DNA from 4 places in the Vibrio sp. 1F263 genome. Region 2 is predicted to be linked to each of the others. Evidence: predicted binding sites of a transcription regulator. Region 2 holds the regulator's gene; each other region holds the start of a gene.
What was found. The regulator MetJ, encoded in region 2, represses methionine synthesis genes. The targets are predictions, from matches to a motif close to TTAGACNTNTANANGTCTAA.
Positions count from the first base shown of each region.

Region 1 (6,030 bases), on a different contig from region 2:
GTATTACGCGTTGGCGGTTTCTAACTCACCCTTGGATTGGGCTCGCTTGTAGAAGAACAGGGTTAGCGTGATAGGCAATACTATCGCCACTAGCATCGCGACTAGGTAAATCGACCAATATTGAGGTTGAATCGATAAGATGCCCGGCAAGCCACCAACACCGATACCATTCGCCATCACACCTGCGCTGCCACAGATTGCAGCCGCTGCGGCACTGCCGATCATTGCGCTCAGCATTGGGAATTTGTATTTAAGGTTGATGCCGTACATCGCTGGTTCCGTCACACCTAAGTACGCAGAGATTGCCGCAGGTACCGAGATGTCTCGTTCGCCTTCGCGCTTACTCAAAATAATGATGCCGACAACCGCTGAAGCTTGTGCAATGTTTGATAGCGCAATCAAAGGCCAGATTGGTGTGCCACCTAAGTCTTGCATTAGTTGTAAGTCCACAGCGTTGGTTGTGTGGTGAATACCCGTGATAACCAAAGGTGCGTATAAGAAGCCAAAGACTACAGACCCAAGAATGGCGAAGTCACCAGTCATTGCCACTTTAGCCGCGAATGCCACACCATCACCTAACATACGACCGAATGGGCCAATGAAAGCGTGAGCCAGAATCACAGACAAGATGATCGAGACAAATGGCACGACAACTAGGTACAGATAAGAAGGTACAATGCGTTTAAGGTTGGTCTCAATGAAGGCCAGAGCCACACCCGCTAACATCGCAGGGATCACCTGAGCTTGATAACCGACCTTCTCAATCACGAACAAGCCAAAGTCCCACACTTCAGGCACCGACTTACCTATCATGTAAGCGTTCATCAATTGTGGGGAAACCAAGGTCACACCGAGCGTGATACCCAAAATAGGGGTTCCGCCGAGTTTCTTAACCGTCGCCCAACACACACCAACCGGTAGGAAGAAGAAAATCGCTTCGCCAATCAACCATAAGAAAGAGTGAACGGTTGCCCAAAATTGGCTGATCTCAACCAAGGTTTTGCCGTCGAACATGCGAATGTCGCCAATCACATTACGGAAACCAAGAATCAAACCACCAGTAATAATGGCAGGCAGCAGTGGTACGAAAATTTCGGCTAAATGGGAGATACCACGCTCAAGGAAGTTCATGTTCTGGCGAGCAGCCAACTTCGCCTCATCTTTTGATGATGCATCTTTGCCAGTTTGCTCAATCAAAAGTGCGTACACCTCATCAACCTCGGTGCCAATAACCACTTGGAATTGACCTGCGTTAGTAAAGCAACCTTTTACCAGCTTAAGCTTCTCTAATTCTGCTTTGTTCGCTTTTTCTGTATCATTCAATACAAAACGCAGTCGAGTCAGACAATGGCTGACACTCGCAATATTCTCTTCGCCACCGACTAACTCGATAAGACGCGCAACGTCTTGCTTCGCTATCTTACTCATACTACCCCACCCTGGTTTCATTCAATTACTCATCTAAACCATGCAGCTATAACCACTCGGATTTAGATTTATGGGAACATTCCCAATTACGGTTATTATAATGCCCACATGAATGATAAATTAAAATGGGAACAGTCCCATTAATTGAAAGAGATCACACTCTAATTTTAATCTAAGCAGTTCAATTTCGCTTGATTGACTGGATTATAGAATAGGTGATTGAGTGTGATGAGAGATCTCTGCATTGCCTAAAAGCTGAGAGATCAATAAATTAGCGGCCAACTTACCCGCAGATTGATACCCAGGATCAATGCTAAATACTCGCGGGAACAAGAAAGAGAGAAGATCATTGCCACCAACACCGGTCACCACTACATCTTCACGTTGCAGCTCTTGCAGACGTTTGATTACGCCAAGAGCCAATGTGTCACTGGCACAAACAATCGCTTGAGTCGTAGGAGCGAGCACCTCATCCACCAGCTGATAAGCACTTTCATGATGAAGTTGACCAGTACGATAGTTGGCAATCACTCCAGCGCTTTCACACCAATCTAGATAGGCCTTAAGACGCAGTTCACCGGTTGATTTGTCGCTAGGATCAACGCCAATGAAACCAACCTCAGAGATTTCCTGCTCTGCTAGATGCGTTAACGCACTATTGATCACCTGTTGGTTATCATAGTTAATCGACGTCACGTTCTCGGTATCCAGAGCAATCACCACCGCTTTGTGTTCCCAAGCTTCAATGGCAGGAATATCACAGTCAGTAAAGCCAAACACAATGATGCCATCTACATTGCGACGCTTGAGAACCTGCAGATGCTCATTGGCTTTTTCTCTATCAAGCTGACTTTCCATGATCACGACATCGTAATCCGCTCGATACAATTCGGCCAGCATCGTACTTACCGCTTTGTTTTCAGAGGGGGAATCCAGACGAGAGATGATGACACCGATGACTTTTTGACTGCCACCACGCATCGACTGCGCAGACTTCGAAGGCGTGTACCCAGATTCTTGAATTACTCTTTCCACCCTTTCACGGGTTTCAGGTTTTACTTTGGGATCATTGGTCAGAACGCGAGATACGGTAGACTTACCAACACCGGACAGCTTAGCAATATCGAGAATAGTGAGTTTTTTGCTCATAAAAAGTCTGACGTTAAAGGGAAGAGAAAGAAAAAGTGAGGGCGAACTCCCTCACTTAACTGTTTGTAAATCCTAGTCGTTCACTATGACCTACTTTCGGCAGTTTTTATAGATAACACGACCAAGTTCTAGACGTGCATTGTCACCTTTAGTTCGTAAAGTTACGCTATTGATCAGTTCAGAGGTTCCATCATCTAAGATGTACTTCGTTCCTGAGCCTGCCGCTATTTGAGTGAGGCGATATTCATTCTCGGGTAAACGTAATACCGCTTTTTCATCACCAAGGTAAGCGACCTTAAATGAAGCGTCAGACTCACATTGATAAATCACGAATTGATCGTCCGATACTGCGCTCTCAGTCTCAGGAGCTGCTGATTTAGAGCATCCGAATAACGCTACCGTACATAGAGATGCTATCAACAATGCTTTCATACTGCGTTCCTCATCTTTATATAGTGAATAACACTTATATCTAAGTGAAAGAGACTTAGTGTCTTAACCTTTTAAGAATGCTGGTACATCTTTAATACTGTCAAGCACGACACTTGCAAGCGCTTCACCTTTTTCAGTGATTGGCTTACCGGTTCTTACCAGTACTTTAGTGCCAACACCCGCCGCTTCTGCAGCCATCATGTCTTCAGCTTTATCGCCGATCATGACCGAGTTAGCCATATCAATCTTCAGAAAGTCACGCGCAGAAATGAACATGCCTGGCTTTGGTTTACGACATTCACAATCTTGTTTGTAGTCACCAACACCGTGCTCAGCGTGGTGCGGGCAGTAATAAATACCATCTAGCTCAACGCCGTTATCAACAAAGTTCCAATCCATCCACTGCGTTAGAGAAAGAAAACGGTCTTCACTAAACATGCCGCGAGCAATACCAGATTGGTTGGTCACTAACACCAATAAATAACCCATATCTTTAAACGCTTTCGCCGCTTCAAACACACCATCGATGTATTCAAAGTCATGTTCATCATGTACGTAGCCGTGATCAACGTTAATCACACCATCACGATCTAAAAAAACAGCAGGTTTAGACAAAATTCAGTTCTCTATCAACTCTCTATTAATCATTAATTATTACACGCTTTATTTGCTTCATCACTATCTATTTAGTTTTGCGTTCGTTAACGATTTGTTTCTAGTTTAACTTCTCAACTCGCGTTTAGCCGTCTAGACGTAAAAATATCTATTGACTTAGATCATAGAACACCATAGCATCATCTGTAAATCGAGTGAGTCATCAATATATTATTCTGTTCTACCTGCACGGGTTTCTCTATGATTAAAGTGAATCAAGTCAATAAGGTTTTTTATCAAGGCACTAAAGAAATCAATGCCTTAATTGATATCAACCTCCACATTCCTCAAGGTCAAATCTTTGGAGTCATCGGCTCTTCAGGTGCAGGCAAAAGTACCCTTATCCGTTGTGTAAACATGTTGGAAGCTCCAACGTCAGGTGAAGTGATTGTTGACGGTATCGACCTGACAAAACTCAGCAAATCAGAACTTAGCGAAGCACGCCGTAACATCGGCATGATATTCCAACACTTCAATCTGCTGTCTTCTCGTACTGTATTTAACAATGTAGCACTACCTTTAGAGCTTGCAGGTAAAGATAAAGCTGCGATTGAAGCGAAAGTGAGTGAACTACTTGAGCTTGTCGGCCTATCGGATAAGCGTGATACCTACCCTGCGAACTTAAGTGGTGGTCAAAAGCAGCGTGTCGCGATTGCTCGTGCGCTAGCTTCAGACCCGAAAGTACTACTGTGTGATGAAGCGACCAGTGCTCTGGATCCAGCAACGACTCAATCTATTCTTGAGCTGCTACGTGAAATCAACCGCAAGCTACACATCACGATCCTACTTATTACGCACGAGATGGACGTAGTTAAGAGCATTTGTCACGAAGTCGCGATCATTGGCGGTGGCGAGCTAGTAGAGAAAGGCACAGTTGGCGACATCTTCGCACACCCTAAGACAGAGCTAGCACATCAGTTTATTCGCTCAACGCTAGACCTATCTATCCCTGAAGATTATCAAGCGCGTTTGCAAGAGACTCGCGTTAACAGTAGCTACCCATTAGTACGTCTTGAGTTTACTGGTGCAACGGTTGATGCTCCACTGATGACGCAAATTGCGCGTAAATTCAATATCGATGTCAGCATCTTAAGCTCTGACCTCGATTACGCCGGCGGCGTGAAGTTCGGCATGATGGTCGCTGAGCTGTTCGGTAACGAAGCCGATGATAATGCTGCTATCCAATTCCTACGCGACAACAATGTAAAAGTAGAGGTGCTTGGTTATGTCCTTTAGTTTCAACGAGATTGCTGACTGGATCAGCCTTAACGGCAACCTTCTATTGGAAGCAACAGGCGAGACACTTTACATGGTTGCTGTTGCTGGCATCGTTGGTTTCGCTGTCGGTATTCCATTAGGCGTTATTCTACACACGACTAAAAAAGGTGGCCTGTTAGAGAACACCAAGCTAAACAAAATTCTTGGTGCGGTTGTGAACGTGGGCCGTTCTGTGCCTTTCTTAGTACTGATGGTAGCGATCATCCCTCTCACTAAGATGCTGATTGGTACCTTCATCGGTACAACTGCAGCGATTGTTCCGCTGACGATTGGTGCTATCCCATTCGTGGCTCGACTTATCGAGAGTGCACTACTTGAAGTACCAACAGGTCTAGTGGAAGCAGCTCAGTCAATGGGCGCAACACCAACACAAATCATCAATAAGGTTCTGCTTCCTGAAGCACTGCCGACTATCATCAACTCAGTGACGATTACGCTAGTGACTCTTGTGAGTTACTCGGCAATGGCCGGAACTGTGGGTGGTGGTGGCCTAGGTGATGTCGCGATTCGTTACGGATTTCACCGCTACGATGTGACCATTATGGCTGTGACAGTCGTCATGTTGATTGTGCTGGTACAAATTATTCAATCAATCGGTGATTCATTAGTTCGCCGCGTTGACCACAGATAACGACTTACAGACCAAAATCAAAGTCGTATAAACCAAATTAAATAGATTTATTAAAAGGAGATTATTATGAAATTTAACCTTAAAGGTTTACTTACTATTGCAGCAGCAGCTTCAGCGCTAGTACTAGCAGGTTGTGGTGATAAAGAAGTCGATACTTCTAAGATCAAAGTTGGCGTAATGGCAGGTGCAGAAGCACAAGTTGCTGAAGTAGCAGCTAAAGTCGCGAAAGAGCAATACGGCCTGGATGTTGAACTGGTCACTTTTACGGATTATGTAACACCTAACGCAGCGCTAGATGATGGTTCTATCGACATCAATGCATTCCAACACACGCCGTACCTAGATCAGCAAGTTGCTGACCGTGGTTACAAGCTAACGGTTGCAGGTAACACTTTTGTTTACCCTATTGCAGGTTACTCTAAAGAAGTTAAATCGGTAGACGAAATCCAAGATGGTGC
Region 1 is NZ_JBGONI010000018.1:15,470-21,499, reverse strand. It holds gene treB (PTS trehalose transporter subunit IIBC) at 4-1,428, opposite strand; gene treR (trehalose operon repressor TreR) at 1,633-2,577, opposite strand; gene ACED25_RS12845 (MliC family protein) at 2,668-3,009, opposite strand; gene gmhB (D-glycero-beta-D-manno-heptose 1,7-bisphosphate 7-phosphatase) at 3,073-3,624, opposite strand; gene metN (methionine ABC transporter ATP-binding protein MetN) at 3,865-4,899, shown strand; gene ACED25_RS12830 (methionine ABC transporter permease) at 4,889-5,572, shown strand; gene ACED25_RS12825 (MetQ/NlpA family lipoprotein) at 5,639-6,030, shown strand, end outside.
Region 1: a site for MetJ is predicted at 3,749-3,768, ahead of metN (methionine ABC transporter ATP-binding protein MetN). Genes of this name have one in related genera too.

Region 2 (6,030 bases):
GGCATCACAACGCTTACATTCTGCTGTCCAACCACAATCGTGACACATTAATGCGGGAGAAAACCCACGACGATTGAGGAACAACATCACTTGGTTGCCTGCTTTGAGGTGTCTTTGCATTTCAGCAATCAACGACGCAGATAAGCCACTTTCTAGATATTCACCCTTAACGTCCAACACTTTATTGGTGGTCGGCAGCGCGACACCTGCACGAGAGGTCAGGGTGAGGTAACTGTATTTACCGATCTGAGCGTTGTGCAGCGTTTCAAAGGCCGGAGTCGCCGAGCCTAGCACAACCGGAATCTGCGCTTTATGAGCACGCATGATGGCAACATCACGAGCGTGGTAGCGTAGGCTATCTTGCTGCTTATAAGAGGCGTCGTGCTCTTCATCGACAATAATAATGCCCAGATCCGCGAACGGTGTGAACAGAGCTGAACGAGTACCGATCACAATGCCCGCTATTTTATCACGCGCCGATAACCAAGCATTTAGTCGCTCAGAATCGTTTAAACCAGAATGGATAACCTCAACTGGAACATTAAAGCGTCGCTTAAAGCGGTTAATCGTTTGAGGGGTTAGACCGATCTCGGGCACTAACACTAACGCTTGTTTACCTTGGTCGAGAATCGGCTTGATCATATTCAGGTAGACTTCGGTCTTACCTGAGCCAGTTACACCCTCTAGCAAGAAGCAACCAAAGTCGGTTTGACTATTTACTGTCGCTATTGCTATAGCCTGTTCTTCATTGAGTTTTGGCTTATCTTGATCGTTTTCGAGCTCAACTGGCCACGGCTGGCGCTTCGGCTTTTTCTCTACTGATTCAACCCAGCCTTTCTCTTCCAACGTCTTAAGTACCGCGCTGCCCACTTCTTCATCAATGAATTCTTGATGGGGAACTGGGCCGTGCTCAAGCATGTGCATTACTTTGGCTTGTTTGACGGCACGGCCAAAGCCCTGCATCAGTTGATCTCTACCTGATGGGGTCAGTTGCCATTCAACAAGCGTCGCGAAATCGGCCGCTTTGGCCTTTCGTAAGGCGCTTGGTAGTGCGTTGGCCAAGGTTTCACCTAGTGGATACTGATAGAACTGGCTGCACCATACCAAGAGTGAGTAGACCGATTCTGGCCAAACGGGTTGGTTGTCTAGTAAGGCTTTAATGGGCTTGAGTTTGTCTAACTCGAATTCAGATTCGTTAACCAGAGCCGTAACAATGCCTGTTAAGGTTTGTCGTCCAAAAGGCACAGAGACTCGACCGCCAATAATCGGAAATAGGTGGCTAGGAATCTTGTAATCGAACTGCTTGTCGAGTGGAACAGGCAGTGCCACACGGGCAATCATTGGACGCATAAAGGGACGGCTTTATCTGAGTTGACGAGAGCGAACAGTCTAATGGATAAGGGCGTTAAATTCGAGGAGCAGTTTAGATGACAGAGCTTACTTGAGGCTTGAATGCTACTGGAGCCAGAAAATAACGCTTAATAGAAGGTTTAAGGACAGTGTTGGTGAAAAATGTATCAAATCAGTTGATCCTACCTCACAGATTCATTACTATACTGCGCCTTAAAGGTATGGCTTTATCGCGGTTTAGTGATACAGCGGTGTCTTTATTTATTTTTTAACTACGTGTGGTGTCCGGCTTAGAATCGGATGGCGACGCGGCCTAATTGAGGTTTTCCCATGAAAGTTGGTATCCACCCAGAATACAAAGCAGTTTCTGCAACTTGTTCTTGCGGCAACACATTTGAGTTCAACTCAACGCTAGCAAAAGAATCAATCCACCTAGACGTATGTGACAAATGTCACCCGTTCTACACTGGTAAGCAACGTATCGTAGATACAGGCGGCCGTGTTGATCGCTTCAACAAGCGTTTCGGTGCTCTTTCTAGCAAGAAGTAATTCTCGCTATTTAGACATAAAAAGGACACTTCGGTGTCCTTTTTTGTTGCCTGAAATTTGAAAAAATACTGAATCGTATTTCATTATTAGGTCATTTAAAGTGGTAGGTTACTGGCGTAAATTTTATTTCATCGCTTACCCCAACACTCCTTCCTCGAAATTCGCTCTAAAGTTGAGCTAGCGACAGTAATTTCAACTGCCCACTGGTCTTATTAGTAGTGAAATCTCGTTTTTTAATGATACAGATGCTTCAACCACCTAGGAACTTTGAAGTACATCCATTAACATGAACAAGATCCCCCAAATAATAATATCCTAGGAACCTACACCTATGTCTGAAGACAGCCGCCAAGATCAATCCCCTCAAGAATTATCGCCTCAAGAACAATTCCGTCAGCAAGCTCTTGATTATCATGAGTTCCCAATTCCAGGCAAAATTGCCGTAGAACTGACGAAGCCTGCAAACTCTGCAGAAGACCTAGCACTGGCATACAGCCCTGGCGTAGCTGAGCCTGTTCGCGAGATCGCACAGAATGTCGATAACGTTTATAAGTACACAGGTAAAGGCAACATGGTTGCAGTTATCTCTAACGGTACTGCAATTCTTGGCTTAGGTAATCTTGGTCCTATTGCTTCTAAACCAGTTATGGAAGGTAAAGCGCTACTGTTTAAGCGTTTTGCTGGTTTAGATTCTATTGATATTGAAGTAAAACACCGCACAATCGATGAGTTCGTTGATACGGTTGCGAATATCGCAGATACATTTGGTGGTATTAACCTAGAAGACATCAAAGCACCAGACTGTTTTGAAATCGAGCGTCGCCTGATTGAGCGTTGTGATGTACCTGTTTTCCATGATGATCAACACGGTACTGCGATTGTAACGGCAGCGGGTATGCTTAACGCGATCGAGCTTCAAGGTAAGAAACTGGAAGAGTGTAAGATCGTTTGTTTAGGTGCTGGCGCAGCAGCGGTTGCTTGTATGGAGCTACTGATTAAGTGTGGCGCTCAGCGTGAGAAGATCTACATGCTTGACCGTAAAGGTGTGATCCACACTCGTCGTGATGACTTGAATGAATACAAAGAGCTGTTCGCAAATAACACCGACAAGCGCACGCTTGAAGATGTTATCGAAGGCGCTGACCTGTTCTTGGGTGTATCGGGTCCTAATCTGCTACCAGCTAAGGCACTTACGCTGATGGCTGATAAGCCTGTTGTGTTTGCATGTTCAAACCCAGATCCAGAGATCAAACCTGAGCTTGCACATGAAGTTCGTTCTGACCTAATCATGGGCACTGGCCGTAGTGATTACCCTAACCAAGTAAACAACGTACTTTGTTTCCCATTCATTTTCCGTGGTGCACTAGACGTGCGTGCGAGCGAAATCAATGACGAAATGAAGCTAGCGGCGGTTAAAGCGATTCGTGAACTAGCAAAAGAAGAAGTTCCAGCTGAAGTACTGGCAGCTGCGGGCGAGACTGCACTGGAGTTCGGTAAGGGTTACATCATTCCTAAGCCAATGGACCCGCGTCTGCTTCCTCGCGTTGCAAAAGCAGTTGCTGAAGCGGCTGTTGAGTCTGGCGTTGCTCGAATTGAGATGCCTGCTAACTATATGGCTTAATGCCTTAGTAGCTGTTGCTCTATTGAGCGAAAAAGAATAATAAAAAACCGACTCATAGGAGTCGGTTTTTTTTTATGTCTATCATTCACAGCGCAGCTACAGATAACGTAGTGGGTGATGTGACAAATAGGGTTCAGCTATAGCGAATCAATAATGAAGGCGGTGACTGAGTTGTTTTTATTCTTCGTCAAACGCTTCGAACTCGATGCCCATCTCTGTCATCAGTTTTTTGACTTCAGTCGGGATGTCGTCTGGACGATCTTTACGAAGGTCTTCATCCGTTGGCAGTGGTTGGCCAGTGTACGCATGTAGAAAGGCTTCGCACAGTAGCTCACTGTTTGTTGCATGGCGTAGGTTGTTGATCTGGCGGCGAGTGCGCTCGTCAGTAAGAACCTTTAACACTTTTAGAGGGATAGAAACTGTAATTTTCTTTACTTGTTCGCTTTTCTTTCCATGCTCAGCATATGGGCTTATGTATTCACCATTCCAGTCGGCCATTGCGTACCTTCATCACTTTAGTTGTTAGAATAAATTAATAGTGCTGATTTTAGCGGGATTTACTGCCATAAGCAAAGACATATAGACGTCCAGAAGTGTTGACGTCTCACGTTTATGAAAGTAAAGTGAGTAACATATATCTAACACAGCCACAAAATGCCGACAAGCAGCTGTGATTCTCAGACGCAAAACTTGTAAGGAAGCACCTATGAGCAGCCGGAAGCCAGCAACCATCGCAGTACGTACTGGCATCGAGTCAGACACGCAACACCATGCCGTTGTCCCACCTATTTATCTTTCGACTAACTATGGGTTTCCCGCTTTTGGTGAAGTGCCAAAGTATGATTATACCCGCTCTGGTAACCCAAACCGCGGTCTATTAGAAACGGCACTGTTTGAGCTTGAATCAGGCAAAGGCGCGGTTGTCACTAACTGCGGTACGTCGGCACTTAACTTATGGGTATCCGCTTTCTTAGGTGGCGATGATCTTATTATTGCACCGCACGACTGCTATGGCGGTACTTACCGTCTGTTTAACACACGCTCACTCAAAGGTGACTTCAAAGTTCTGTTTGTTGATCAATCGGATCAAGCTGCACTGGATGCGGCGATCGCGCTTAAGCCAAAGTTAATCTTAATCGAAACGCCATCGAATCCATTGGTTCGTGTGGTTGATATTGCAGAAACTTGCCGTAAAGCGAAAGAAGTAGGTGCTCTGGTTGCTGTCGACAACACGTTTTTGACGCCTGTGTTCCAAAAGCCTTTAGAGCTGGGTGCGGATTTTGTTATCCACTCAACCACTAAATACATCAACGGACACTCAGATGTTATTGGCGGCGTTGTGGTCACTAAAACTGAAGAGCACGCTGAAGAGCTAGCATGGTGGGGTAATTGTATTGGTGCAACCGGCACACCATTTGATAGCTACATGACGCTACGTGGTATTCGTACGCTAGGTGCACGTATGCGCGTTCACGAAGAGAGCTCACGTGAAATTCTGACGGCTCTGCAACAACAAGATCTGGTGGGTACGATTTACCACCCAAGCCTGCCTGAACACCCGGGTCATGATATTGCCAAGAAACAGCAATCAGGTTTTGGCTCAATGTTGAGCTTTGAATTTGCGGGTTCATTCGAGGCACTTAAATATTTTGTGGATAAATTAGAGCTATTTTCTTTGGCTGAATCATTGGGCGGTGTTGAAAGCCTGATTTGTCATCCAGCGTCGATGACTCACCGTGCTATGGGCGAAGAAGCATTGGCAGAAGCGGGTGTTTCTCAACAATTACTGCGCCTTTCTGTTGGCCTTGAAGATGCAGAAGACTTGATTGATGATCTCAAGCAAGCGTTTGAAAAAACACAAGGCTTTATCGCAGAAGGGGAAGTTTAATAATGACAACCTTTCGCCAGCTACATAAATTTGGTGGCAGCAGTTTAGCGAACCCTGAGTGTTACCAACGCGTGGTCAATATTCTTAGAGAATACTCATCAACTACTGACTTGGTCGTGGTATCAGCTGCGGGTAAAACAACTAACCGCTTGATTGAGTTTGTTGAAGCGCTCGACAAAGATGGTCGTATCGCTCACGAATGTCTACAAACCCTTCGTCAGTTCCAACTTGAGCTGATTGAAGCGCTGCTTGAAGGTGAGTCTGCGGCTCAGCTAACGGCCGCTATTCAACAAGAATTTACTGCTTTGGGTGAGCTAACTGCTCCTCTAAGCGAATCGCAAAAAGCACAGGTGCTAGGACACGGTGAGGTTTGGTCTTCACGTTTGTTAGCCGCTCTGTTATGCCAACATGACTTACAAGCAGTTGCTCAAGATGCGCGTGCCTTTTTACGTGCAGAAGCGGGTGCTCAACCCGAAGTGGATCGCGCGCGTTCTTATCCTCTGATTAAAGAAGTTTTGGCTCAGCATACGCATTGCCGAGTGGTGATTACGGGCTTTATGGCTCAGAACTGCGAAGGTGAAACAGTACTGCTTGGTCGTAACGGTTCAGATTACTCAGCAAC
Region 2 is NZ_JBGONI010000011.1:63,475-69,504, reverse strand. It holds gene priA (primosomal protein N') at 1-1,350, opposite strand, end outside; gene rpmE (50S ribosomal protein L31) at 1,681-1,899, shown strand; gene ACED25_RS09960 (malic enzyme-like NAD(P)-binding protein) at 2,231-3,520, shown strand; gene metJ (met regulon transcriptional regulator MetJ) at 3,698-4,018, opposite strand; gene ACED25_RS09950 (O-succinylhomoserine (thiol)-lyase) at 4,227-5,408, shown strand; gene ACED25_RS09945 (bifunctional aspartate kinase/homoserine dehydrogenase II) at 5,411-6,030, shown strand, end outside.

Region 3 (6,030 bases), on a different contig from region 2:
ACAATAGAAGAATAGAAGAATAGAAGAATAGAAGAATAGAAGAATAGAAGAATAGAAGAATAGAAAGAAAAAAGCCTCTGAGAACAGAGGCTTTTAAAATTACGTTTCAGCTAAGCGTGTTGCGTAATGCTTACAGGCCTGCGAAGTCCGCAAGGGTAGCTGCTTTGTCAGTTGCTTCCCAAGGGAACTCTTCGCGACCGAAGTGGCCGTATGCAGCAGTCTGCTTGTAGATAGGTTGAAGAAGGTTGAGCATCTCTTGAAGACCGTATGGACGTAGGTCGAAGTTTTGACGAACTGCTTCAATGATGATTTCGTGCGCTACTTTCTCAGTACCAAACGTTTCAACCATGATAGATGTTGGATCTGCAACACCGATAGCGTAAGACAGTTGAATCTCACAACGGTCAGCCATGCCAGCAGCAACGATGTTTTTCGCAACGTAACGAGCTGCGTAAGCTGCAGAACGGTCAACTTTTGATGGATCTTTACCAGAGAATGCACCGCCACCGTGACGAGCTGCGCCGCCGTAGGTATCAACGATGATCTTACGACCTGTTAGACCACAGTCACCCATTGGGCCACCGATTACGAAACGGCCTGTTGGGTTGATGAAGAAGTTAGTGTCTTTGTTGATCCACTCAGCAGGAAGTACTGGCTTGATGATTTCTTCCATTACCGCTTCACGTAGGTCAGGTGTTGTTACTGAATCACAGTGTTGAGTTGAAAGAACAACAGCGTCGATACCAACGATCTTACCTTGGTCGTATTGGAACGTTACTTGAGATTTCGCATCTGGGCGAAGGAAGTCAAGCTTGCCGCTCTTACGTACTTCAGCTTGCTTCTTAACAAGAAGGTGAGAGTAAGTAATTGGAGCTGGCATTAGGATTGGTGTTTCGTTAGTCGCGTAACCAAACATGATACCTTGGTCGCCTGCGCCTTGATCTTTAGGATCGGCTTTATCAACACCTTGGTTGATGTCTGGAGACTGCTTACCAATTGTGTTTAGTACTGCACAAGAGTCAGCGTCAAAGCCCATATCAGAATGAACGTAACCAATTTCACGAACTGTTTCACGAGTGATTTCTTCGATATCAACCCATGCAGACGTGGTTACTTCACCGCCAACCATAACCATGCCGGTTTTTACGTAAGTCTCACAAGCAACACGTGCTTTTGGATCTTGTTCAATGATGGCATCAAGAACAGCATCTGAGATTTGGTCTGCAATTTTATCTGGATGGCCTTCTGAAACAGATTCAGAAGTGAATAGGTGCTTAGCCATGAGAGCTCCACTTTTAGTTTAGTTTTTAGTTGCAAATAGTTAAATGCAAATAATTTATGCCGTCGCAATCGAGGAAGCGCCGCCATTCAATACAGTATATTTTGTAGGTGTTTCTACATCTAGACGGCTATTTTAAATTCCAACGGTCGAATTACAAGCTCTTTTTTAGGATATGTCATAACTAAACGTTTGCGTGTTGGTAGGGGGAAGCCATTGTTAAGTGGTGTAAATGATCGAAAATTGCGGAAAATGACCGTTAAAGTGCCAGTAAAACGTTTGCAGTCGCTATAGTCGTTTGAGAGAATACCCGCGCTAATAAAAATGAAAACTTTAGCATCTATCTCTTTTTTAAATCGCTTATGTATCCAGGAGCAGACATGCCTTCTCGTAAAGATCTAGCCAATGCAATCCGCGCACTTAGCATGGACGGTGTTCAACAAGCAAACTCAGGCCACCCAGGCGCACCTATGGGTATGGCTGACATCGCTGAAGTTCTTTGGCGTGGCCACTTGAACCATAACCCATCAAACCCAGAGTGGGCTGACCGTGACCGTTTTATCCTGTCTAACGGTCATGGTTCTATGCTGATTTACTCTCTGCTTCACTTAGCAGGTTACGAGCTTTCAATTGAAGACCTAAAAAACTTCCGTCAACTGCACTCTAAGACTCCAGGTCACCCAGAGTACGGTTACGCTCCTGGTATCGAGACAACGACTGGTCCTCTGGGTCAAGGCATCACCAACGCTGTTGGTATGGCGATGGCTGAAAAATCATTGGCTGCACAGTTCAACAAAGAAGGCCACGACATCGTCGATCACTTCACTTATGCGTTCATGGGTGATGGTTGTCTGATGGAAGGCATTTCTCACGAAGCATGTTCTCTAGCAGGTACGCTAGGTCTTGGTAAGCTGGTTGCTTTCTGGGATGACAACGGCATCTCTATCGATGGCGAAGTTGAAGGTTGGTTCTCTGACGATACACCTAAGCGTTTTGAAGCTTACGGCTGGCACGTAATCCCAGCCGTTGATGGTCACGATGCTGACGCTATCAATGCGGCTATCGAAGCGGCTAAAGCGGATCCTCGTCCTACGCTTATCTGTACTAAGACTATTATCGGTTTTGGTTCACCAAATAAAGCAGGTACGCACGACTGTCACGGTGCTCCACTAGGCGCTGATGAAATCACAGCAACTAAAGCGGCACTTGGTTGGGAACACGGTCCTTTCGAAATTCCAGCTGATATCGCAGCTGAGTGGAATGCGAAAGAAGCAGGCGCAGCGAAAGAAGCAGCGTGGAATGCTAAGTTTGACGCATACGCAGCGGCTCACCCTGAGCTAGCAGCTGAATTCAAACGTCGTACTAACGGCGATCTTCCAGCTGAGTGGGAAGAGAAAGCAAACGCAATCATTGCTGATCTTCAAGCTAACCCAGCAAACATCGCATCACGTAAAGCATCTCAAAACGCACTAGAAGCGTTTGGTGCTATGCTACCTGAATTCATGGGCGGCTCTGCTGACCTTGCGCCTTCTAACCTGACTATGTGGTCTGGTTCTAAGTCGCTTGAAGCGAACGACTTCTCAGGTAACTACATCCACTACGGTGTACGTGAATTCGGTATGACTGCAATCATGAACGGTATCGCTCTGCACGGTGGTTTCGTACCATACGGCGCAACATTCCTAATGTTCATGGAATACGCGCGTAACGCGATGCGTATGGCTGCTCTGATGAAAGTTCAGAACATTCAAGTTTACACGCATGACTCTATCGGTCTTGGCGAAGATGGTCCTACTCACCAACCGGTTGAGCAGATCGCTTCTCTACGTCTGACTCCAAACATGAGCACATGGCGCCCATGTGACCAAGTTGAGTCTGCTGTTGCTTGGAAACTGGCAATCGAACGCAAAGATGGTCCTTCTGCACTTATCTTCTCTCGTCAGAACCTTGCACAGCAAGACCGTGACGCAGAGCAAGTGGCAAACATCGCTAAGGGTGGTTACATCCTGAAAGATTGTGAAGGCAAACCAGAGCTTATCCTTATCGCAACTGGTTCTGAAGTTGAGCTAGCGGTTAGCGCTGCTGCTGAACTAACAACTGAAGGCAAGAAAGTACGCGTAGTATCTATGCCTGCTACTGACGCATTCGACAAGCAAGACGCAGAATACCGCGAGTCTGTACTTCCATCTGACGTTACAGCACGTATCGCAGTAGAAGCTGGTATCGCTGACTTCTGGTACAAATACGTTGGCTTCGGTGGCAAGATCATCGGCATGACAACGTTCGGCGAATCTGCACCAGCAGGCGAGCTATTCAAGATGTTCGGTTTCACTACTGAAAACGTAGTAAACACTGCAAAAGAGCTTCTTGCTTAATCATTCGTTGTAACGCGAATAGAAAAAAACCGAGCCACTGGCTCGGTTTTTTATTTGGCTTTCAGAAACATGAGTTACTCGAATTCATTTCCCCAATTATCAAGTTCTCTAGTCCCACAGACCTTACATTCAACGTAACGATCCATGTTGTAGTAATGACCACCATTGATAATTGAATTAGCAAACAGCTTTATTCTTCCTAACAAAGTTTTGTCGGTATCATAGCTGCTTGTTTGGCGAACAAGAACTTCACTATGTGGCGTTTCTTTATTGCACGTTTTACAAAAATGAGTCGCTGGAAATCCAGACATAACCTTTTCCTTTGGTTGAGAAAACTAGGTTAGAAACAGCCGTAGAATTAGGTCAGACTCATTTAGATATCATTGCATAATAGCTATTACATTCGCTAGATTTATAAATTCATTTTGTCGAGGTATGTCGCTTAATTGATTTAGTGAGGAAATGTTACCTACTCCTGCACTCAGTACTTGTTTAGGTATTTAGCAATAGAGTTAACTGTGCATAGAGTCATTTGTAACGAACAGCTTACATTGCGGAGTTTGAGCGCATTTCGTTATTAATATTCTTGAAAGATATAACGAAGTAAGAGAATGTTGGCGCGTTGTTTTCATATGAAAGGTCTAGCATGACAAACAAAGTAATCTTGGTGGTCGATGATAGTCAGGACATTCTTGATGCTCTTAGTGAATATCTGGAACGTTCAAGCTTTACGGTTATCACAGCTCTTGAAGGCAATGAGATGTGGAAGAAGCTTGAAACTGTCACTCCAGATCTCATTATTTTAGACATCATGCTACCCGGAGATGATGGTTTGACCTTGTGCCAGAAACTACGTCTTCAATCTCAAGTTCCCATTATTATGCTCACCGCAGTAACCGACGATGCTGATCGAATCGCAGGATTAGAAATTGGAGCCGATGACTATATTACTAAGTCATTTAACCCGCGAGAGCTATTAGCCAGAATTAAAGCTTTATTGAGACGTTCCACGTTTAGCCATACTCAAGGTGAGCGGACTCTGAAATTTATGGATTGGACGTTTGACACTCTTAAACGACAATTGAAACATGAAGATGGTGAAGTGGTTTCACTTTCTAGTGCTGATTATAACTTGCTTACGCTTATGTTGGATTCTCCCAACCAACTACTAAGCCGAAATGATATTGCTCAAGCGCTTTGGGGAAGGGATGCGGAGCCACTAGAGAGAGGTATTGATGTACAAATTAGCCGGTTAAGAAAGCAATTAAGAGACGATGACCGCAACACGATTATGACGGTAAGGCATCGCGGCTACATGTTAGTGATCGATTCACATATTAGTCGTATTAAATTTTGAAAAAAAACATACTTCAATCAATGGTTGCTCGTATCACCTTGTCTATGTTCATGGTTATTCTCATGGCTGAAATACTGGCAGGTGCGGTATGGTTTACAGCAACATCAGCATCAAAAAAAGAGTCAGCTAGCCACGCCATGACAGCTATATCATCAGCTGCAGCAGATACTATTAATTACTTCTCTGGCTTACCCATTAATTACCGTCACTTGGTGTTGGAACAGCTACGAAATATAGGAGGAACAAGGTTTTTCATATCCATAAATAACCATAAACTTCCTATCACTTCTTTATCTGATTACTCATTGGTTCCTCAGATGGAAGTACAAGCGTCTGAACTTTTGAATCAGCAACTTAGAGATTCACGCAAAGTACATGTCACTTTAACTAAGCGAGAAGATTTACGGGTGTTTAACTCTGGTATCAAGCTTTATGAACTTCCGGCGTTGTGGAAAGACTACAGTTTGGTATTAGGTAAATTGGATTTGCCTATTGCTGTGATTCAGGTGGAGTTTTCAGAGAATGAATGGCTTTATTTAGCCACCGTTCTACCGCTGTCTTTTGATAGTCTGACCGATAATTTCATTGATAGCAGACAAGTCATATTTCTCCTTATTGTTACCTTCATGCTTATGGGTGTTTCTTATGTTGTCTTACAGAAGGAAATTCGTCCTTTTCGTTCTTTAGCACGCTCTGCCACTCTTATGGGGTCGCAAATGCAGATTGAAGAAATCAAAGAAGAAGGCAGTTCAGAAACCAGAGCGGCTATTCATGCTTTCAACAAAATGAACCGTCGAATCAAATCGTATTTGCGGGATAGAGATATGTTTTTTAATGCGATATCCCATGATATTAAAACACCATTAGCCTGTTTAAAGTTACGAACTGAAATGATGGATGATGAGCAAACAAAATTAAGGTTTGAAAAGCTATTGAACGAAGTCGATATGATGTTGAACGGGGCTTTGCAATATATGCGAGATAATGACATCCACGAAGAGTTAGAGTGGATTGATATT
Region 3 is NZ_JBGONI010000012.1:73,984-80,013, reverse strand. It holds gene metK (methionine adenosyltransferase) at 131-1,282, opposite strand; gene tkt (transketolase) at 1,660-3,654, shown strand; gene ACED25_RS10525 (hypothetical protein) at 3,729-3,965, opposite strand; gene ACED25_RS10520 (response regulator) at 4,301-5,011, shown strand; gene ACED25_RS10515 (ATP-binding protein) at 5,008-6,030, shown strand, end outside.
Region 3: a site for MetJ is predicted at 1,394-1,413, ahead of metK (methionine adenosyltransferase). Genes of this name have one in related genera too.

Region 4 (6,030 bases), on a different contig from region 2:
CGTTTGGTCATTTACTGCTGACGATTGCAAGAACACGCTTACAGGCTTTTCACCGTGTTCTGCCCGTTGTTGGTGTGCTGACGGGGATGTTGGTGGTTTTGGCGACGGTCATCAATGTTTACTCTCTGTCTGAAGCTCAATTAGAGCCAATGATTTCAACTCTGCTGTTTAGCTTTGCTTTGCTAATCTCAGCTATCGTGGTGTGGTGTTGGCATTTATTGTTCGTTAAAACCCCTGAAAAGCTTCAGCTGACTATTTCATTGTTGATGTTATTGGCGGCGGCTGTTGGTTTAACGCCAGTTTGGGCGATGTAGGCGGTTACTGATCTCACAAGCCTTTCGGTGTTGAATCGAAAAAGTGTGATCTGTTTTTTAGCGTGGTGTTGGTAAGCGTTCTAAACTTAAATCTAGTCGGTGTGTTCGTTAGGAGTACGGGATGGATTTAAGCAACGTCAAAGGTTTCGATAGCATTATTTTGCTGGGAATCGTGAATGAAAAACTTCGCTTAGAATGCGATAGCTTTGAAGAGCTGATCAGTATGTATGAAATGGATATAGAAAGTGTCGTGGGCAAGCTTGATATGTTGGGCTATCAATACGACCCACTGACTAATCAGTTCAAGTCTTACTCAAGATAAGCTCACAATGAGAGTTTCTTCTATCGTGGATTAACACTCATTACCTGTTGTCGGTATTGGCAATAAAAAAGTCACAGATAATCTGTGACTTTTTTTGTTTCTGGCGCATATCTATCAGGTTCAACGCAGGCATAAACTAACCCAACAACGAGTCTCTTAAACGACCTCAATGCCATCTAGGTGACTCTTACTTTGCTGTCTTGCCGTGCTAAAGAAAGCTTGTAGGTAACGTTTGTCTTTTTCTGAGTTTCTTACCGCTGCGAACAACCTTCTTGAAAGCCCGTTACCCAATGGTTTACTGGCGATTAACCCTTGTCTCGAAAATTCACTGATTGCCCAATTAGGTAAGGCCGCAACACCTAAACCTGCCGATACCATTTGCACCAGCATCAATGTGTTGTCTGCTTGTTTCCATTTCTTTGGTTCAACGCCTGCTGGTTGCAAAAAGTGTTTCACTACATCGAGACGCTGTTTTTGAACCGGATAAGAGAGCATGGTTATATCGCTAAGATCTTGCGGTTCTATGCTCTGTTTTTCTGCCAAAGGTGAGTTGATTGCAGTGATCAAACGCATCTCAAAATCAAAGAGAGGTTCGTAGTGAACTTCAGAACGGGGCTGTATATCAGAGGTGATCACCAAATCGAGTTCTCCAGCCATCAATGCCGGTAGAGGCTCGAACCCAAACCCTGACGAGAAATCTAAGGTCACGCTTGGCCAAGCAACTTGGTATTCCTTCAAAGCGGGCATTAGCCATTGGAAGCATGAGTGACACTCGATCGCCATGTGCAATCGGCCATTCACATCCTCTTTTAGGCTTGCGAGTTCGTTTTCAGCTTTGGCGATTTGTGGCTGTATCTCATCAGCCAGTTTTAACAAAATTTCGCCTTCCGAGGTAAATTTAACCGGCCTTGTTTTACGCAAAAAAAGCTGACCGCCAATTCGAGCCTCAAGGTCTTTCAACTGGTGAGAAAGTGCCGACTGAGTCAGATGAAGAGAAGTTGCAGTCGCGGTTAGCGAGCCGCTGTCTCTCAAGGTGGTCAATGTTCGAAGGTGTTTAAGCTCTATCATGAGTATTCCTCATATTCCCTAAGCCAATTCAATATTTCTTAATAATCACCCTACGGTGTTTTTGCTCTCTTGTAAACGTCTAGATGTCCAGATGGATTTAAACTGTTCATCTTTGGATGATTCAAGATGAATATTATTAATAAACAAGATGAATATTTGGACCTTGTTCATCGTTCAGATTAGGGAGATAGTTTAGCCATCCAGACGCCTTTGTTAAAAATACAATCATTACAGGCAGTCTGACCGGAAATTAAAATTATCGAATAAGGAACAGACACATGACGACAACAACGCATATTCTTGGCTACCCACGTATCGGTGAAAAACGCGAACTCAAATTCACTCTCGAGAAGTACTGGCGCGGTGAGATCGATCAATCTGAGCTCAAGCAGACCGGCAGTGAATTAAGAAATCGTAACTGGAATGTACAAGCTGACGCGAATCTAAGCTTTGCAACTGCGGGTGACTTCGCATGGTATGACCATGTACTAACTACGACTCTACTTCTAGGCCACGTTCCCAAGCGCCATGCTGGTGGATCAGAAGATGAAAAAGCCTTCCCAGATTTAGATACCTTGTTCCGCGTTGGTCGTGGTCAGTCTCAAGTTCAATCTACTTGCTGCGGTGGTTCGCATACGTCGAATGATGTCACTAAAGACAGTTCAGCTGCTTCTGACATGACCAAGTGGTTCAACACTAACTACCACTACATTGTTCCTGAGTTCAGCAAAGATGACTCTTTTGAAGTAAGTTGGCCTCAACTGTTTGATGAAGTGAATGAAGCGATTAAAGCAGGACACAAAGTTAAGCCTGTACTCCTTGGGCCACTCTCTTACTTATACCTAGGCAAAGAAGTGGAAGAAGGGTTTGACCGCTTATCTCTACTTCCTCGCCTTCTTACCGCGTATCAAGCCATTTTGGCAAAGCTCTCAAAGCTTGGCGTAGAGTGGGTCCAAATTGATGAGCCAATCCTGGCTTTGGAGCTTGATAATCAGTGGGTAGATTCATTCAAGCTGGCTTACCAAGTGATTCAAGGCGATGTAAAACTACTACTTACCACTTACTTTGATTCGGTCACAGATACATTAGATAAAATCGTAGATCTGCCTATCAACGGCTTACATATCGACTTAGCAGCAGCACCGCAGCAACTCGATGAAGTGGTTAATAAGTTACCGGAAGATTGGGTACTTTCTGCGGGTGCAATCAATGGACGCAATGTGTGGCGAGCTGACTTAGCCGCGCAGCTTGAGTTACTGCAACCGGTGAAAGACAAACTAGGAGATAAGCTTTGGATCGCAAGTTCATGTTCATTGCTGCATAGTCCTGTTGATTTGGAGTTAGAAGAAACGCTCAGCGAAGAAGTGAAGAGTTGGTTTGCCTTTGCAAAACAGAAAGTGACCGAGGTGAGCTTGTTGGGTGCGGCGTTAGACGGCGATCAAAAGGCCATTTTGGCGTGTGAGACTTACAGCCAACCAATTGTTGCCCGTAAGAGCGCGATTCATGTGAACAAGCCACAAGTTCAGGCTCGTATCAATACCATTACCAAAGCACTGGCAGAACGCAGTGCTCCATACGCAGAGCGTGCAGCGCATCAGTCTGAAGTTCTCGGCTTACCGCTGTTACCAACCACAACCATTGGTTCGTTCCCACAGACAGGAGAGATTCGTCTTCAGCGTAGTGCTTACCGAACTGGCAAACTGAATGAAGCGGAATACACAACCGCATTGAAAGGTCATATTGCTGATGCGGTTAAACGCCAAGAAGCCTTAGATTTGGATGTGCTTGTGCATGGCGAGGCGGAACGCAATGACATGGTGGAGTACTTTGCAGAAAACCTAGCAGGCTTCCAAACCACTAAGTTTGGTTGGGTACAAAGCTATGGCTCTCGCTGCGTGAAACCGGCGATTGTGGTTGCGGATATCGAGCGTGAAAAACCAATGACGGTCGAGTGGTCGACTTATGCGCAATCTCTGACCTCGAAACAGATGAAAGGCATGCTGACCGGACCCGTCACTATTCTATGTTGGACATTCCCTCGTGAAGACATCTCACGCAAAGAGATCACTAACCAACTGGCGTTTGCTCTACGTGATGAAGTGTCTGATTTACAAGACGCAGGTATTAACATAATTCAAATCGATGAGCCTGCTATTCGCGAAGGTTTGCCTTTGAAAAAACGCGACCATGCAGAGTACTTAGAATGGGCAGTGGATGCCTTTAAGATCTCAGCGGCGAGTGCTAAACCAGAAACTCAGATTCATACCCATATGTGTTATAGCGAGTTCAACGAGATCATTGATTCAGTGGCCGCGCTAGATGCCGATGTGATCACCATTGAGACTTCTCGCTCGAACATGGAATTGCTGAAAGCGTTTGAAGAGTTTAACTATCCGAATGCGATTGGACCTGGCGTTTATGATATTCACTCGCCAAACATCCCTTCAGAAGAGTGGATTGTAGATTTACTTAAGAAAGCGGCAGAAAAAATACCTGCAGAACGTTTGTGGGCAAACCCTGATTGCGGATTAAAGACTCGTAACTGGGCAGAGACAGAAGCGGCACTTACTAACTTAGTTTCGGCGACGAAGACACTGCGTAAAGAGTGGGGATCCGCTGAGGCATAATTTAGTCTAAGATTTGATTGACCCTCTACTCCACGATGAACCACAAAAAAGGCCTCGCATTTGCGAGGCCTTCTGGTTTTATGCTTGTTCGAATATCGAATCTAGCTGCTGCTCTGGCAAGTCTCTTTGCTGATCAGCTTTTCAACCATCAGTTGTCCGCGTGTATTGCGAATTTTGATGTTGTAAGCTAAGCCCATGTCGAGGTTAGCTCTTACTTCAGAGTTGGTGCAGTAGCTATTCACACTCATATCTACAACTTGGTTTAAAGGCTTAGCACCTTTTGCATCTTGGTTGTAGATCATCATGATTTCGACGACAGTATTTTTTGCTAGCACACGCATGATAGAGAGTGGACCATACTCAATAGGTAGGCCAGCAGATAAAACGCCCGCACGATGGTGAGCCATCATCTCTAACTGTCTTTGTTTGTCTTGTTCACTTGATGAGCTACAGCCTGCGAGTAGGGCAATAGCCAGTGACCCAATAATCCATTTTTTCACGTTAAAATACTTTCTTGAATGGTTTAACAATTACATTCTGGTAGACACCAGCAGCGATGTACGGGTCTGCATCAGCCCATGCTTGTGCGTCTTCCAAAGAGTTGAATTCAGCAATAACAGTAGAACCAGTGAAGCCTGCTTCGCCAGGGTTATCGGAGTCAATGGCTGGCATTGGACCTGCTGTTAACAGTCGGCCTTCGTCGTGAAGTGTTTGTAGGCGTTCTAGATGTTGTGGGCGAACACTTAGGCGTTTTTCTAATGAGTTTTCGACGTCTTGAGAAAAAATCACGTACCACATGTTGAGATATCCTTATGTTACTTCACTGAATTAGAGCGATTAAATTAGTTATCTGGCTAATTTACGCGAACTAATCGGTATTGGAAGAGTTAATGATAAGAAATTGTGAATTGGTGCGAGGTGAATTGGTACGAGAGAGTTGTATGGTCTTTAGTAATTTCATTTGCTGAAACTAAAGACCATTTGCGTTAATGGCTTAATGAAAAACGTTATTTGTTGATTGAGCGAGGTTTACCGCTTTCGTCCACGGCAACGTAGTTGAATGTCGCGCCACATACCTTGTAACGATCGCCAATACCGTGATCAAGTACAGGCTTAACCCAGACTTCTAGGTCGATATTCATCGAGCTACGGCCAATCTTGGTGCAGTCGCCATAAACACAGACCACATCGCCAACCGACACTGGCTGTTTGAATTCGATGCTTGATACTGACACGGTGACTATCTTGCCGTTAGAGATCTCTTTCGCCAGTATCCCGCCAGCAAGGTCGAGCTGAGACATTATCCAACCACCGAAAATCTGGCCTGCTGCATTGGTATCAGAAGGCATCGCCAAAGTGCGAAGAAGTAAAGAACCAATCGGGTTCAAAGTTGATTGAATTGTCATTGTTGTACTCTTAATGGTATTGATTGTTTTAAATTTAAATAGATGTGTTTGCGGGGTTCGCGGTGGTCGTATTTTTAACGTATTCACCGAACACAAACAATCAGTGGCCAATGATCACGAGTATCATTGGCCACTGTTAAATCGCATATTGATAATAATTGTATCAAAAAGGGGGTGAGGACTCATCCCTAAGGGTTATTTCTCCTCGGTATTTTTACCTGAGAGCTCTTGTTGCGTATCGTTTTGTGTTTCTTGGTCTCTTTGCTGATGCTTATCTTTTGGCAAATGTTGGT
Region 4 is NZ_JBGONI010000001.1:6,831-12,860, reverse strand. It holds gene ACED25_RS00075 (hypothetical protein) at 1-314, shown strand, start outside; gene ACED25_RS00070 (DUF4250 domain-containing protein) at 436-636, shown strand; gene ACED25_RS00065 (LysR substrate-binding domain-containing protein) at 793-1,704, opposite strand; gene metE (5-methyltetrahydropteroyltriglutamate--homocysteine S-methyltransferase) at 1,983-4,331, shown strand; gene ACED25_RS00055 (GspS/AspS pilotin family protein) at 4,433-4,831, opposite strand; gene ACED25_RS00050 (YciI family protein) at 4,833-5,129, opposite strand; gene yciA (acyl-CoA thioester hydrolase YciA) at 5,339-5,737, opposite strand; gene ACED25_RS00040 (septation protein A) at 5,933-6,030, opposite strand, start outside.
Region 4: a site for MetJ is predicted at 1,776-1,795, ahead of metE (5-methyltetrahydropteroyltriglutamate--homocysteine S-methyltransferase). Genes of this name have one in related genera too.